3 regions of the Azospirillum sp. Marseille-Q6669 genome follow, and region 1 is predicted to be linked to each of the others. Evidence: riboswitches for the same ligand, from Rfam matches in the RefSeq annotation. Region 1 holds a riboswitch; each other region holds the start of a gene.
What was found. Region 1 has a riboswitch for thiamine pyrophosphate ahead of thiC (phosphomethylpyrimidine synthase ThiC). Riboswitches for the same ligand answer to the same signal wherever they lie in the genome.
Positions count from the first base shown of each region.

Region 2: another riboswitch for thiamine pyrophosphate. It lies ahead of ACWPXE_RS12120 (ABC transporter substrate-binding protein); the one in region 1 lies ahead of thiC (phosphomethylpyrimidine synthase ThiC).
Region 3: another riboswitch for thiamine pyrophosphate. It lies ahead of thiO (glycine oxidase ThiO); the one in region 1 lies ahead of thiC (phosphomethylpyrimidine synthase ThiC).

Region 1 covers NZ_CBCOOP010000002.1:494,684-500,144, reverse strand. The annotation lists gene oxlT (oxalate/formate MFS antiporter) at 1-780, shown strand, start outside; gene thiC (phosphomethylpyrimidine synthase ThiC) at 865-2,706, opposite strand; TPP riboswitch at 2,823-2,935, opposite strand; gene ACWPXE_RS13575 (hypothetical protein) at 3,140-3,328, shown strand; gene oxlT (oxalate/formate MFS antiporter) at 3,420-4,682, opposite strand; gene ACWPXE_RS13565 (MFS transporter) at 5,139-5,461, opposite strand, start outside.
Region 2 covers NZ_CBCOOP010000002.1:191,364-196,824, reverse strand. The annotation lists gene ACWPXE_RS12130 (branched-chain amino acid ABC transporter ATP-binding protein/permease) at 1-1,311, opposite strand, end outside; gene ACWPXE_RS12125 (branched-chain amino acid ABC transporter permease) at 1,304-2,188, opposite strand; gene ACWPXE_RS12120 (ABC transporter substrate-binding protein) at 2,196-3,338, opposite strand; TPP riboswitch at 3,408-3,505, opposite strand; gene ACWPXE_RS12115 (STAS domain-containing protein) at 3,667-4,044, shown strand; gene ACWPXE_RS12110 (DMT family transporter) at 4,049-4,942, opposite strand; gene ACWPXE_RS12105 (FAD-dependent oxidoreductase) at 5,156-5,461, shown strand, end outside.
Region 3 covers NZ_CBCOOP010000006.1:611,558-617,018, reverse strand. The annotation lists gene ACWPXE_RS31420 (NnrU family protein) at 1-177, opposite strand, end outside; gene ACWPXE_RS31415 (hypothetical protein) at 207-680, opposite strand; gene ACWPXE_RS31410 (PaaI family thioesterase) at 719-1,162, opposite strand; gene thiG (thiazole synthase) at 1,227-1,997, opposite strand; gene thiS (sulfur carrier protein ThiS) at 2,192-2,401, opposite strand; gene thiO (glycine oxidase ThiO) at 2,398-3,567, opposite strand; TPP riboswitch at 3,559-3,662, opposite strand; gene mgtE (magnesium transporter) at 3,709-5,148, opposite strand; gene ACWPXE_RS31385 (STAS domain-containing protein) at 5,446-5,461, shown strand, end outside.

The sequences.
Region 1 (5,461 bases):
ATGGCCTTCGGGCTGGGCCAGGGGCTGGTGGTCTTCGCGCTCGCCTGGCTGCTGGTCGCCCCGCCCTCCGCCCCTCTCGCCCGCGGCGGCTTCGCCGCCCCGCCCGCGCAGCGGCAGTACACGCCGAGTCAGATGGTCCGCACGCCGGTCTTCTGGGTCATGTACGCCATGTTCGTGATGGTGGCCGGTGGCGGGCTGATGGCGACCGCTCAGCTCGGCCCGATCGCCCAGGACTTCGGGCTGGCCCACGCGCCGGTCAGCATCCTCGGCCTGACTCTGCCCGCCCTGACCTTCGCCCTGTCCATCGACCGGGTGCTGAACGGGCTGACCCGCCCGTTCTTCGGCTGGGTGTCCGACCACATCGGGCGCGAGAACACCATGTTCATCGCCTTCGCCATCGAGGCGGTGGGCATCGTCGCGCTCAGCCTCTACGGCCGCGACCCGGTGGCCTTCGTGCTGCTGACCGGTCTGGTCTTCTTCGCCTGGGGCGAGATCTACAGCCTGTTCCCGGCCTGCTGCGCCGACACCTTCGGGTCGAAGTTCGCCGCCAGCAACGCCGGGCTGCTCTACACCGCCAAGGGCACGGCGGCGCTGCTGATCCCCTTCGCCAACATCATCGCCGACGCGACGGGAAGCTGGCACGCTGTCTTCCTGCTGGCCGCCGCCGTCAACGCGCTGGCCGCGGTGCTGGCCCTGTTCGTCCTGCGCCCGATGCGCAACCGCATGGCGGCGGAGTCGCTGACCGCGTCGGGCGGCCGAAGCGTAACGGCCATGTCCTGACGCTCTCTTCCCCTCCCCCCGCCTTGGGGAAGGAGCCGAAGCGAGGGGGCGCCTGCAAGGGCGCCCCCTTTTCGATTTGGGAGGTCAGTCCGCCGCCTGCCCCTCCTCCAGGTAGATCTCCCCGCCCTTGGCGCGGAAGCTCTCCGACATCTCGGCCATGCCGGAGTTGGCGTATTCCCGCACCTCCTGCGTGATCTTCATCGAGCAGAACTTCGGTCCGCACATCGAACAGAAGTGCGCGACCTTCGCCCCTTCCGCCGGCAGGGTCTGGTCGTGGAAGCGCTCCGCCGTCTCCGGGTCGAGCGACAGGTGGAACTGGTCGCGCCAGCGGAACTCAAAACGGGCGCGCGACAAGGCGTCGTCGCGTTCCTGGGCGCCGGGATGGCCCTTGGCGAGGTCGGCGGCGTGGGCGGCGATCTTGTAGGTGACCACACCCACCTTCACGTCGTCGCGGTCCGGCAGCCCCAAATGCTCCTTCGGCGTGACGTAGCAGAGCATCGCCGTGCCAAACCAGCCGATCATGGCGGCACCGATGGCGCTGGTGATGTGGTCGTAGCCCGGCGCGATGTCGGTGGTCAGCGGCCCGAGCGTGTAGAAGGGCGCCTCGCCGCACAGCGCAAGCTGCTTGTCGACGTTGGCCTTGATCTTGTGCATGGGCACATGGCCCGGCCCCTCGATCATCACCTGCACGTCGTGCTTCCACGCGATCTTGGTCAGCTCGCCCAACGTCTCCAGCTCGGCGAACTGGGCAGCGTCGTTGGCGTCGGCGATGGAGCCGGGGCGCAGACCGTCACCCAGCGAGAAGGCGACGTCGTACGCCTTCATGATCTCGCAGATCTCCTCGAACCGCTCGTAGAGGAAGCTCTCGCGGTGATGCGACAGGCACCATTTCGCCATGATCGAGCCGCCGCGCGACACGATGCCGGTGGTGCGCTTCGCGGTCAGCGGGATGTGCGCCAGACGGATGCCGGCGTGGATGGTGAAATAGTCCACCCCCTGCTCCGCCTGCTCGATCAGCGTGTCGCGGAAGATCTCCCAGGTCAGGTCCTCGGCCTTGCCGCCGACCTTCTCCAGCGCCTGATAGATCGGCACGGTGCCGATGGGAACCGGGCTGTTGCGCAGAATCCATTCGCGGGTGGTGTGGATGTTGCGGCCGGTGGACAGGTCCATGACGGTGTCGGCGCCCCAGCGGATCGACCAGACCATCTTGTCGACCTCCTCCCCCACCGAGGACGCGACGGCGGAGTTGCCGATGTTCGCGTTGATCTTGGTGAGGAAGTTGCGGCCGATGATCATCGGCTCCGATTCGGGGTGGTTGATGTTGGATGGGATGATCGCCCGCCCGCGCGCCACCTCGTCGCGGACGAACTCCGGCGTCACATGGTCGGGGATGGAGGCGCCGAAGTCGTCGCCGTCCCGCGCCGCCGCCTCGGCCAGCCGTTGCCGGCCCAGATTCTCGCGAACGGCGATGTATTCCATCTCCGGCGTGACGATGCCGGCGCGGGCGTAGGCCATCTGCGTGACCGTCCGGCCCGGCTTGCCGCGCAACGGACGGCGTCCGGCGCGGTCGAAGACGGGCACGGCGCGCGCCTCCCCGACGCGCAGCCCGTCGTCCTCCGGACGGACCTCGCGGCCCTCATAGGCCTCGACGTCGCCGCGGGCCTCGATCCAGGAGCGGCGCAGCTCCGCCAGGCCGCGGCGGATGTCGGTCTGTACGGCCGGATCGCTGTAGGGGCCGGAGGTGTCGTAGACGCGCACCGGCGGCTCGCCGCCGCCGACATGGATGTCGCGCATCGCCACGCGCAGGTCGGGGAAACGCTCCCCGGCCACATGGACCTTGCTGGAGGACGGCAGCGGACCGGTCGTCACCGAAAAATGGTCGGACGGCGCGGCCTTTTGGGAAGCGGGGGGAAGAGAGTCGGGCATCTGCTGTGGATCTCCATCGCACATAGGATCGTTGGAGACCCGGGTGTGACGGAGCGGCAGAACGGACGACCGGAGCGGTCCCCAGGAAGGGGTGCGCGATGGGGATGCGCGTGACCGTGGCCCGTTTGTTCCTGTCCCTACGCCGGTACGACCCGGATCAGGTTCAAAGGGTTCGGCGCCTTACGGCATCATCTCAGCCCCGTGCTATGGGGCTCCCCTTGGAACGTCGCCATGCTGAACCATCCGCCCCACCCACGTCAACGCGATTCCGGGCGCGATTCACAGCGAAGCCATCCCCATCAATGCACGTGGCGCGATTCTGGTATCCATTATCTGGTATACAAAATCCTATTGCGCAGCCTGAGCCGGGTCGCTATGCTGCATCACAACAACAAAAAGCAACGCCCCCTCCCGAGTGCCCGGAGCCCGTCCCATGCTCGAATCCCAACTGATCGCCTTCGTCGCCCTGGCCGGCCTGATGGGCCACGGCCTGACCCTGCTGATGCGGGAGGAGGACGAGTGGACTTCCGATCCCCAGGACGAGCAGCCGGACGGCCTTTGGTCGTCGGACCGCTTCAACCAGTCCGGCGAGGGGCACAACCGCCCTTTCTTCCTGGAGTAAAAAAGAAGGCCGCCGCGCGGGGTGCGCGCGGCGGCCATCGTCCAAGATAAAGTCACCCGTGGTGCGAAACCGTGGGGCCTTCGCGGACCGATCAGTGGCCGGGCTGCACCGCCAGCCCACCAGGACCCTGCTGGGCGGCGAGTTCGGCGTTTCGGGCATGGTGCTTGCGCAACATGGGCCGCAGGACCGCGATGGCGCAGAAGGCCGCGATGAGGTCCATGGTGGCGCAGATGTAGAGAACGGTCGCCCAGGTGCCGGTGGCCTCCATCAGCAGGTTGCCCAGCGGGACCAGGAGAGCCGCCACACCCTTGGCGCAGTACAGCACACCGTAGATCTTCGCCGCATGCTTGGTGCCGAAGGTGTCCGCGGAGGTGGCGCTGAACAGGCTGTACACTTCGCCCCAGGCCAGGAACACCAGACCCGACAGGATCAGGAACATGATCGGGTCGTGACCGAAGCGGCTGAGCATCAGGATGCCGAGTCCTTCGAAGGTGAAGGCGATGAACATCGTCGCTTCACGGCCGATGTGGTCGGAGACGAAGCCGAACAGCGGACGGGAGATGCCGTTCATCACGCGGTCGAGCATCAGCGCGAAGGGCAGAGCCGCCATGGTGATGCCGAACAGGCTGATCGGGGCTTCCTTCACGCCCAGATCGTGGGCGATCACGCCGAGCTGGGCCACCGCCATCAGACCGCCCGACACGGTGCAGATGAACATGAGCATCATGACCCAGAAGACCGGCGTCTGCAGCGCTTCCTTGAGCGTGTAGTCACGGCGGGACTGCAGGACCTTGGTCGAGGCCTTGACCTGATCCTTCTGCGGGGCGCGCAGGAAGTAGGCGGCGATGAGGATGATCGTGCCCTGCAGCAGGCCGAACCAGAAGAAGGTCGCCTGGTAGCCCGAGGAGTGGATCATGTTGGCGATCGGCAGGATGGTCACGGCCGAGCCGGCACCGTAGCCGCCCGCGGTCAGGCCGACGGCGAGGCCGCGCTTGTCCGGGAACCACTTGAGGGCGCTGTTGACGCAGGTGGCGTAGACGCAGCCGACGCCGATGCCGCCGATGGCCGAGCCGACATAGAGCATGCCGAGCGAGCCGGCGTAGCTGTCGACGATCCAGGAGAGGCCGGTCATCACGCCGCCGAAGGCGACGATGGCGCGGGGGCCGTAACGGTCGATGAAGTAGCCTTCGATGGGGGTCAGCCAGGTCTGGACGACGACGAAGACGGTGAAGGCGGTCTGGATCGAGGCGCGGGTCCAGCCATGGGTGGCCTGGATTTCCGGCACGAACAGCGTCCAGGCATACTGGATGTTGGCCGCGGCCACCATACAGACGATGCCGACGACGATCTGCATCCAACGCGCGCCTTCGGAAATGGGCGCCTGCGAGCCGCCGGAACTGTTAAAAGCTGGCCTCTGGGATTCTGTCGATCCAACCATCATTCCCTCCCGTGGGATTGCGACGCTTTGATACCGGGCATGAGGGTCCCCTTGGGCGGGCGAGGCGGTGTCCGAGCGAGCGTCCGCATCGCCGCGTCATGGGCGGCCTTGTTCCGTGCCGATGTGAGTCATGGTTCATTGGTGTGCTGGAGAGCCGGTCACGCTGTCCCTGCGTTCGTGGCGCTCCAGATACGGCATATGGTATGCCAGAGACACGATTGTTGGCAACACGAACTTTTGACGTGCTGCGCTTTTCATCCGAAAATTTTCCGGGCTTCCGAAAACCGGACGGCCGGAAGGGTCAGCCCCAGCCTGCGGGCGGGCCTCCGTGGCGTTCTCACGATTGGATGAGCGAGGCGCCGATCGTCGTCTTCAGACGGTCGCGGACGCGGCGCGGGACGAGGCCGTGACCACAAGCGCCGCGATGGCCGCCGCCAGCGGCACGAAGGACACCCAGAGCACCGAATCCCAGCCGAACGCCGCCAGCAGCCCGCCGGACGCGAAGGACCCCAGGGCCATCGTGCCGAACACGATGAAGTCGTTGAGCGACTGCACCTGCGTCTTCTCCTCCGGGCGGTGGCACTCCAGAACGAGCGCGGAGGCCCCGAGGAAGCCGAAGTTCCAGCCGACCCCCAGCAGGATCAGGCTGACCCAGAAATGCGCCACATCGATGCCCCCCAGCCCGACCGCTGCGG
Region 2 (5,461 bases), 300 kb from region 1:
CAGGACGCTGGCGCCCTCCGGCAGGCTGACCGCCTGGAAGGTGCGGGCGATCCCGGCGCGGGCGATGCGGTCGGGCCGCTTTCCAGCGAGATCCGTCCCGCCCAGCAGCACCCGCCCGCCGTCCGGCGTCTCAAGGCCGGAGATCAGATTGACCAGCGTCGTCTTGCCGGAGCCGTTGGGGCCGATCAGCCCGGTGATGGTCCCGGCCTCCAGCGTCAGCGACACGCCGTCCACCGCCCGCACCCCTCCGAAGCCCTTGGTCAACCCGTCCACCCGCAGCAAAGGCCCATTCGGAATGGCCATTTCCGGCGGAGCTTTGGGCTTCGGCAAGAGCACTGGGCGGGCCGGGAACAGCCGATCGAGCAGGCCGGTCAACCCATGCGGGGCCAGCACGATGGTGGCGAGCAGCGCCACCCCATAGACGATCAGATAGCTGCGCTCCAGGAAGCGGAACCACTCCGGCAGGTGGAGCAGCAGCACCGCTCCCAGGATCGCCCCGGCCACCCGCCCGCGCCCGCCGACCACGGCGATGGTGAGGACGGAGACCATGACGGGGAACTCCAACACTTCCGGCGAGACGACGCGCTGGGTGTGCACCGCCAGGGCGCCTGCCGCCCCGGCATAGACGGCGCTCAGCGCGAAGGCGGCCAACCGCAGCCCGCCGACGTCCAGACCCAGCGCTCCCGCCGCCAGCGGGTCGTCGCGAACCAGAGTCAGCGCCCGTCCCCAGCGCCCTCGCACCAGCCTCCAGGCGAGCAGCCCGCCCAGCGCCACGAAGCCCCAGACCACCGCCGCCAGCGGCAGCCCGCGCGGCACCGCCCAGCCGAACAGGACGATGCCCGGCACGCCCGGCAGCCCGTTGGCGCCGCCGGTCAGGGCGGGGCTGTTGACCGCCAGCAGATGGACGACCTGCGCGATGCCCAGCGTCGCCAGCGCGAAGTAATGGGATTCCAGCCGCAGCACCGGCAGCCCGACCAGCAGGGCCAGCAGCAGCGGCACCAGAAGAGACACCGGGAAGGTCGCGGCGAAGCCCCACCCCCACTGGCTGCCCAAGATGCCGGTGGCGTAGGCCCCGATCCCGAAAAAGGCGCCGTGGGCCAGCGAAAGCGCACCGCCAAGTCCGAAGACGATCTGGAACCCGATAGCGGCCAGCGCGTACACCCCCGCCACCGTCAGCACGCGCAGCCCGTACGGCGACGCGTACAGCAGCGCGTACGCCACCAGCACCGCGACCCCAATCACCTCCCCCGCCCAGCGGGGGAGGGTCAGGGTGGGGGCAAGCGCCCACACCTTATGCACGATCCTACGCACGGCGCCGCGCCGCCTCACCGAACAGCCCCTGCGGACGGGCGACCAGGATGACCAGCAGCGTCGCGTAGAGCAGCCCCAGCGCCACCGGATAGGACAGAACCGACGACACCCCCACCTCGAACAGCGCGATCAGCAGCGCGCCGGCCACCGCGCCGGGGACGGAACCCCAGCCGCCGATGGTCACGGCGATGTAGGCCTTGAGGATCAGGTCGCCGCCCGCCGTCGGCGTGACGAAGTAGCGGTTGGCAAGCAGCAGCCCCGCCGCCCCGGCGAAGGCGGTGCCCAGCGCGAAGGTGATCAGGATCATCGCCGTCACCGGCACGCCGCAGGCCCGCGCCATCTCCGGGTCCTGCGCCGTAGCGCGCAGGCGGCGGCCGAGCTGGGTCCGCCCGAACAGCCACTGCTGCCCGGCGATGAGCAGAGCGGCAACGGCGATGATGGCCAGCGACTGCTCCGCCACCACCAGCCCGCCGAGGTCGAGCGTTCCCCCGCTCAGCAGCGGCGGTGCCGCCCGTGGTTCCGGCCCGAACAGGACGGAGGCGCCGTTTTGCAGGATGATCCCCGCCGCGATGGTGCTGATGAAGACCGCCACCGGCGGGCGGCGGCGCAGCGGCAGATAGGCCGCAGCCGCCAGCAGCAGCCCCAGCCCGGCCATCAGCACCAGCACCACCGGCAGCAGAAGCAGTCCGGGCAGCGGCAGATAACCCGGCAGATGCGGCGCCAGCGCCACGCCGAGCAGCCCGCCGGCCATCACTAGATCGCCCTGCGCGAAATTCACCGCCGCGGTGGCGTTCAGCACCAGCACGAAGCCCAGCGCGACCAGCGCGTAGGCCGCACCCAGGGCGAGGCCGTTGACGAGAAGCTGCAGGGTGATCAAGGCCCGCTCACTTCACCATGCCGGACACCACGCCGGTCAGGTTGTCGTAGCGCTTGGCGATCGCCGGCACGCGCGAGGCGCCGTCGTAGCAGACGATCACGGCGGAATGCGCCATGTTGCCCTTGCCGTCTGACCGGTAGGTCATGGCGAGTCCCTGGTGGGTACCGGCGGACAGGGCCTTGCGCACCGCTTCCGCGCTGTCAGCACCGCCCTGCACCGCCGCCAGCACCATGCGGATGCCATCATATTGGCCGAGCGCGAAGGCATCCGGCTCCGCGTTGAAGGCGGCGCGGTAGGCGGTGGTGAAGGCCTCCACCTCCGGGCTGCCGCCGGAGATCGGCGAGGCCGCCGTCTCGGCGCAAACGCCCTTCAACTCGGCCGGTTCCAGAAGCGCCGCGGTGCTCGGCTGGTGCATGGCGGAGCCGGCGACGATCGGCACCGCCACCCCGTTGGCCGCCGCCTGCCGGATGAACAGGGCGGTCGGGCCGGAATGGAGGTGCAGCACCAGCACGTCGGGCTTGGCGGCCAGCGCCTTAGTCAGGACCGGCAGCAGATCCTTGGCGGCGGGGTCCACCCCCTCCTCGAACACCGGCTCGACGCCGAGCTTCTTGAAAGCCTGCTCCAGATGGGCCTTGCCGCTCTGTCCGTAGGCGGTCGTCTGATAGATCACCGCCGGGCGCTTCCTGCCCAGCTCCTCCGTCACGTAGCGGGCGTGGGCCTCCTTGGTCACGGCGTCGCCGGGGAAGAAGCGGAAGACCCAGGGGTTGCCCTGCTCGGTGATGCTCGCCGTGCCCGACACGGTGACCAGCGGAATGCCGTAATCCTGGGCCAGCGGCAGCATCGCCAGCATCTGCGTGCCCAGCATGCTGGCCGCCACCGCCGTGACCTTGCCGCCCGCCGCGCGCTCCAACGCCGTGACCGCGGCCTCCGGCGAGGTGCCGGTGTCGATCACCTCCGACCGCACCGCCACTCCCGCGGGCGCGTCCTTCAGCGCCAGGACGGCGCCGTTGCGCTGGCTCGTGCCTTCCAGCGACAGGAAGCCGGTCAGCGGCACCAGCACAGGGACCGAGGCCTCGCCCGCCAGCACCGTCCCCGACAGGAGCGACGCCGAGACGGCGGTTGCCGAGAGAATGGAAAGGAAGCGCCGCATGGATGTGTCTCCTCCTGCCCGGCGAAGAACCGCGCGAGGACGAGGAGGCCAGGGGTATAGCGGCGGCACAGCCTCGAACGCTTGGCTCCCTTCGCTGGCATGACCCAGATCAGGTTCGATGGGTGTGGTCTCAGCCCGCCTTGCGGCAGGCACCCCAGCCGTTCGTGTGCACAGTGTGAGCCCGGCGCCCGGCTGTCAAGCGGCAGCCCGGCGCCTTTTCACAATTTGGCAACGGAACAGACACCGGAGAGTCGCGTTTCCCGTGGTTCCTTCCACCGCCCCCGGCCCGCGCCGGACCGTCGCCCCAACCGGAAAGTCGCCACGAAGCATGCGGCCCATCCCGTCGCACAGCACCGTCACCTTGCACCCCTTCGCCACGGCACAGGGCGGATACGGGCTGCGCGCCATCCTGTCGGGGCGGGTCGACCACGCGGCCCTGCCCGGCCTGACGCCCCTGCTCCGCCGCGTTGCGGACGCACAGGCCCTGACGCTGCGCGTCGATCTGGGACGGGTGGAGTTCCTCGATTCCTGCGGCATCGGCATTCTGCTGGCGCTCCGCAATGCGGTGCTCGACCGCGGCGGCGCCATCGCCTTCGAGAATCATCCGCCGCGCATCCGGCGCGTGCTGGAACGCAGCCGGATCATCGCGCTGACCGCCCCGCCGCTTTCCCCGGATGATTGCTTGGCTCTTCCCGCCGCCGCCTGACCCGTCAGTCGCTGCGGCGCAGCGTTTCCCGATAGAGGATGTAGAGCCCGCTGGCGATGATGATCCCCGCCCCGGCCAGCACGGTGGGGGTCGGCACGTCGCCGAAGACCAGGAAACCAAGCAGGGTCGCCCAGATCATCCCCGTATACTCGAAGGGCGCCACCACCGCGGCGCGACCCAGGCGGAAGGCCTGGGTCATCAGCACCTGCGCCGCCCCGCCCAGTGTGCCGACCAGAAGCATCAGCCCGAGGTCGAACCCGCCCGGCTGCACCCAGTCAGGGATCGCCGCCACACCGCTCACCACCGTGGTGGTCAGCAGCAGATAGACGACGATGGCCGTGTTGCTCTCCGTCCGCGACAGGCCGCGCACCGCGATCATCGCCAGCGCGTAGAAGAAGGCCGCGGCCACGCCGACAAAAATCGGCAGGAGCGGCGCATCGGCCTCCGGGCGGGCCATCACCACCACGCCGCCGAACCCGACCAGCACCGCCGCCCAGCGCCGCCAGCCCACCGGCTCGCCGAGCAGCGGCATCGACAGCGCCGTGATGAACAGCGGCCCGGCGAAGCTCAGCACATAGACTTCGGCCAGCGGCAGATGCTTGAAGGCGTAGAAGAAACAGCCCATCGACAGCAGCCCGGCCAGCGAGCGGAAGACATGGGCGACCGGGCGCCGCGTGCGCATCCCGCCCCAGCCGCCGCGCGCCACCGAAATGCCGCCGACCAGCACCACCGCCACCACCGACCGCGCGAACATGAGCTGCGCCACCGGGTAGCCGCTGCTCAAGTATTTGATGAGCGTGTCCATGCCCGCGAACAGGAAGATGGCCAGCAGGAAGCAGCCGATGGCGTGGCGTGTGTCGTCACTGGCGGCGGCGGGAAGAGCGGCGGCTTGGGTCATGATTGCACAGTATCTGAGCAACCATGATGCTGCCCAATGCCGCAACCGCAGGTCTGGCCCGCGCGGCGCCGCCCGGAGGGGTGCCGGCGTTTCACGCTTCGTGAATCGACGTTCGGGCGTTTGGCGAAGCGAACCCGGCCTTTCGCGGATCGGCGCTGGCCCCGGCCGATGCGGTGGACAGTCTGGCGGGCGTCACCACCGCAAAGGTCCGCCATGCTCCTGTCCAAGCCGATCTCCCAATCGATCCGCGTCCTCGTCGGCTTCTCGCCCTGGATCGTCTTCGGCGCTCTGCAGCCGACGGGCCATGCGGCGGCCGCGCTGGCGGCGCTGCTGCTCAGCCTGACGCTCTGCGCCTATGATTGGCGTGCCGGATCGCCGAAGGCGCCGGAACTGGTCGCCGCCGTCTTCTTCGCCGTGCTGCTCCTCATCGGACCGCTGGAGCGTATGGGGATGACCGTCCATCTCGCCCTCGCCGGCATGGCCTTCGCCTCGCTCGCGCTGGGCCGTCCCTTCACCCTG
Region 3 (5,461 bases), on a different contig from region 1:
GTAGGCCGCCACCAGCCACCAGAAGGCCAGCGCCGAGACCAGCGAATAGAAGCCGAGATAGGGCTTCTCACCCAGTCGTCCGACCAGCGCGGCGCGCAGCGGTGTGCTGGAAATGCCGAAATGCGTCAGCAGCAGGAACAGCCCCGCGGCGGACAGATGGGCGATGGTCCCGGTCATGAGCGGTCTCCCGGTCGCGAAGCCTCTCGTCAGGCGCCCTTGTCCAGCGTGGTGCCGCTGCAATAGGCCCAATCGTCGCCGTGCAGGCCGAAGAACAGGGCCACCGGTTGCTTGCCGGAACGGTCGATGACCACGCGGAAGCGGTTGCCGGTGCAAGCGCCCGCCGCCTGCTTCTGGTAGGGCAGCTTGACGCTCTTGGACTTCAGGCAGGAATCGGCGGCCTTGGGCGGGTTGGCCGAGGCGTCGATGCGCTTGCCGTTCAGCACCATGTAATAGTTGGTGGCCTGCCCGCCCTTCACCTCGGCTTTCACCTCGATCTTGCCGAATCGGGACTTGTAGAGGCCGGCGTCGGTTTCGCCGTCCGGCGCGCCGGGGGCGATGGCGCGGAAGGAGACGGCGCCGCAGGCCGGCGGCTCTTTCTTCTGGGCGAAGGCCGGCTGGGCCAGAGCGACGGTGGCGGCGCCCGCAATCAGCGCGGCACCGAAAAGACGCGACAGCGGCATGCGAATCTCCTGGATCGGATGGAAAAAGGTGGGACGGGTCAGGCGGGGGCTTGGCAGAACAGGGTCTGCTGCATGATGGCGCAGTCCTTCTCCACCCCGCCGTCCAGCATCGAAATCTCGACGCTGGTGACGGTCAGGGTGCGGCCCGGCTTCAACACGCGGGCGCGGGCGATCATCACCTCGCCCTTGGCCGGCGCCATCAGATTGACCTTGAACTCCACCGCCAAGACCTCGCTGCCCGCCGGCATCAGCGTGTAGCCGGCGTAGCCCCCGGCGTTGTCGGCCAGCGTGCTGACCATGCCCGCGTGGAAGAAGCCGTGCTGCTGCGTCAGGTCGGCGCGGAACGGCAGGCGCATCTCGCAAAAGCCGGGCTCCAGCCGCGTCAGCTCGATCCCCAGCGTCTTGCAGATCGGCTGGCGTTCGAAGCTGGCGCGGCAGCGCGCCTCCCAGTCCGGATCGCGCGGTTCGAAGGTCTTGAGCACGTCTCGGGTCTCTCTGATTGTGTTCGGGGGGTCGAAATCGGACGGCCCTTACCCTGCGCCACCCTTACGTTCCGATCAAGCCGAGCTGCGGGCTCGACGCTTCCGCGAAGGCGCGTTTCGGCATGCGCCCGGCCAGACGGGCCGCCCGCCCCGCCGCCACCGCGTCGCGCATCGCCGCCGCCATGCGCACCGGGTCGCGCGCCTTCGACACCGCGGTGTTCAGCAGGACGGCGGCGCAGCCCAGTTCCATCGCCAGGGCGGCGTCCGACGCCGTGCCGATTCCGGCGTCCAGAACCACCGGCACCGGGCTGCGCGCGCAGATCGTCTCGATGGCGTGCGGGTTGCGGATGCCCAGCCCCGAGCCGATGAAGGCGCCCAGCGGCATCACCGCCGCAGCACCCAGGTCGGCGAGCTTGCGGCAGGTCACCGGATCGTCGTTGCAGTAGGGCAGAACGGTGAAGCCGTCGGCCACCAGTTCCTCGGTCGCGCGCAGCAGCTCCTCGACGTCGGGGTAGAGCAGCTCGCGGTCGCCGATGACCTCCAGCTTGATCCAGTCCACGCCCAGCGCCTCGCGGGCGAGCTGGGCGGTCAGCACCGCCTCCTTGGCGGTCAAACAGCCGGCGGTGTTGGGCAGCAGCCCGGCGCGATCGCCGATGACGTCGACGAGGCTCTCCGAATAGCCGTCCAGGCTGATGCGCCGGATGGCCAGCGTGACCAGGTCGCTGCCGCTGGCCTCCAGCGCATCCAGCATCACCTGCTGGTTCGGGTAGCCGGCGGTGCCGAGAAACAGGCGCGAGCGGAACTCACGGCCCGCTATGGTGAGCGTGTCGTTCATGGGTGTGTCCTCATTGACCGATACTCCCTCTCCCGCCCCGGGAGAGGGAAGGGGCCCGCGCGGAGCGTGGGAAGGGTGAGGGTGCCGCCAAGAATCAGCGCCACAATCCTCGTGCGACCCTCACCCGCCCGCTGACGCGGGCACCCTCTCCCGAGGCGGGAGAGGGAAATGCCGTTGGTTGGAACTGCTGCCCTTTACCCGCCCTGCACGGGGCGGATGATCTCCAAGGCGTCGCCCGCGCACAGGGGCGTCTCGTCCCAGCGGCGGGACGGCAGAACGGCGCCGTTAAGGGCGACCGCGACCCCGTGGGTGCCCGCGGCGATTCCCCGCCCGGCCAGCAGGGCGGCGACGGTGGGGGCGGCGAGGTCCTCCTCCCGCCCGTTCACGCGGATGCGGGCGCTCATGCCGCGGCCCCCTTCGGCTGGGCGAAACGGTCGAGCGCGAAGGGGCGGATCACCGGATCGGCCTCTCCGGTCAGGACCAGCCGCGCCACCGAGTCCGCGGTGACCGGGGTCAGCAGGATGCCGTTGCGGTGGTGCCCGGTGGCGTAGACCAGACCCTCCACCTCCGAGAGGCCGAGGATCGGGGCGTCGTCGCGGGTGCCGGGGCGGAAGCCGGCCCACGCCTCCTCGATGGGCAGCTCGGCGATGCCCGGCAGGGCGCGCCACGCCCCTTCCAGCAGGGCGAACTGGCCCCCGGCGGTCAGCCGGTCGTCGAATCCGCGCTCCTCCGTCGTGGCGCCGACGAGCAGCCGCCCGTCCAGCCGCGGGATCAGGTAGGTGCCGGGGGTCCACACCACATGGCGCAGCAGCGGCAGGCGGGGGTCCATGCGCAAACAGAGCATCTGGCCCTTCACCGGACGCACCGGCGGACGCACCGCCGGGGACAGGCCGTCGATCCAACCCGACCACGCCCCGGCGGCCAGAACCACCCGGTCGGCCTCGAAAAGCCGGTTGCCAACCTGGACGCCGACGGCGCGGCCGCCGCGGATCTCGATGCGGGACACCTCGGCGTACTCGTGCACCACGGCGCCGGCCCGCAGGGCGGCGGCGTGCAGGGCGGTGGCAACCTTGCGGTTGTCGACTTGATGGTCGCCGGCGCAGAACAGCGCGCCGGCCACGCCCGGCTGGAGATAGGGTTCGCGCCGACGCACCTCCGCCCCGCTCAGCCATTCCACGGGCAGGCCGAGCTTGGTCTGGAAGTCGTGCAGGAACCGCACCTTGGCGGCGTCGTCGGCGTTCAGCGCGATGACCATCGTGCCTTCGCCGCGCAGGTCCACCGCCATGCCGGAGGCGGCCTCCAACTCCGCCGCGAAGGCGGGCCACAGGTCCTGGGAGGCGCGGGTCAGCGGCAGAAGGCTCTCTTCGCCGGGTTCGGTCTCCACGCAGGCGGCGAGCATCCCGCCCGCGGCGTGGCTGGCGCCCCGGCCGGCAGCGCCACGGTCGAAGACCTCAACCCGGCAGCCGGCGACGGCCAGCCTCCAGGCGATGGAGAGGCCGACCACCCCGGCGCCGATCACGGCGACGGTGGGTTTCGCGGAATCAGAATGAAATAAGGGCGCGGATACCATGCGGCGGCTCCCTTCGCTGGCATTATCCAGACAGGTTCGATGGGTGTGATCTCAGCCGCGCGGGCTCATCCCGCACGGCACCCCAGCCAATGCCCGGATCATCCGGAAGAGGGCCGCCTTTGGCAAGCCCCTTTTCGTTGGTCACAACAACAAAAGCGACGCCAGCCCCAAGAAGGACAGGAACCCGATGACGTCGGTCATGGTGGTCAGGAAGACCGAACTCGCCACCGCCGGATCGACGCCCAGCCGGTCCAGTCCGATGGGAATCAGCACCCCGCACAGGCCGGCGACGAACAGGTTGATGACCATGGCACAGCCGATGACCAAGCCGATCATCGGCTCGAACCACGTCGCGGCGATGGCCCCGACCAGCGTGGCGAAGACGGCGCCGTTGAGCAGCCCAACGAGCACCTCCTTACCCACCACGCGGGGGGCGTTGGAGGACGACAGCTCGCGTGTCGCCAGGGCGCGCACCGCCACGGTCAGGGTCTGGGTCCCGGCGTTGCCGCCCATTGAGGCGGTGATCGGCATCAGCACGGCCAGCGCCACGATCTGTTCGATGGTCGCCTCGAACAGCGAGATGACGCCCGCCGCCGCGAAGGCGGTAAACAGATTCACGCCCAGCCAGGAAATGCGCGAGCGCGAGGTTTCCAGAACCGAGCGGTAGATGGAGGTGTCGCCGACGCCGCCCAGCTTGCCGATGTCGTCCTCGGCCTCCTCGTCGATGATGTGGACCACGTCGTCGACGGTGATGACGCCGATCAGCCGCCCACCGGCGTCCACCACGGGGGCGGAGACCAGGGCGTATTGGCGGAACAGGTTCGCCACCTCCTCCTGGTCCATGGTGGCGGGGATGGTGTCCACCTCCTCCGTCACCAGATCGGCGATGCGGACCGACCGCTTCTGGCGCAGCAGGCGCGACAGCGGCACCGCACCGACCACCCGGTGCATCGGATCGACGACGAAGATGTCGTAGAAGTCCTCCGGCAGCTCGTCGGTGGCGGCGCGGACGTAATCGATGGTCTTGCCCACCGTCCAGAACTGCGGCACCGCCACCAGATCGCGCTGCATCAGGCGGCCGGCGGTGTACTCGTCGTAGGTCAGGTTCTCCTGGACCAGCGCCCGGTCGGCGGCCGGCAGATTCTCCAGAACCTCGCGCCGGGTGTCCTCGTCCAGATCCTCGATGACGTCGACGGCGTCGTCGGTGTCCAGCTCCGCGACGGCGGCGGCCAGCTCCTTCGGCTCGAACAGCTCGACGATCTCCTCGCGGAGATCGGGGTTGAGGTAGCTCAGCACCTCGCCGTCGAAGTCGGGGCGCAGGACGCCGATCAGCGCCTCCCGGTCGTCGTGGCCGAGTTGCTCGATCAGGTCGGCGATGTCGGCGGGGTGAAGCTTGTCCACCTCCGCGCGCAGATCGTCGCGCCGTCCGGCGTGCAGCCGCTCGACGATCTCCTCCACGAACTCCGGCTTAACACCATAGGCGCGCTCCTCCTCGCCGTCCTCGCGGGGCGGGTCGGGGCGTTCGGCCGGGTGCGGCACATCGTCCTGGATACGATCCGGTTCCTGGCGGTCGGTGTGCATGGCGGCACCCTCCCTTCACGATGGCAATGCGGCGTGACGGCATGGTCCTGCGATCGGCCGACCATGGCGCACCGGCGTTTGCGGGTTGGTGGGGAGCCCTCGCGGAATCCCGCCGGGGCGCCCACCGAATATAGGTGTGCCGCTGTTTTGTCCAGCCCGGCGGACCGGTCCGGGCCCTCCGGCCCTGCGCGCAATTGCTTGCGTGGGCTTCACAATTCGTGCACCCATAATGCGCGCGGGGCTTTCCACCTCGCGCAGCCCGAGAAGAACCGACACCACCGGCCAGCGGATGTGACGATGGAGTACGCCTACA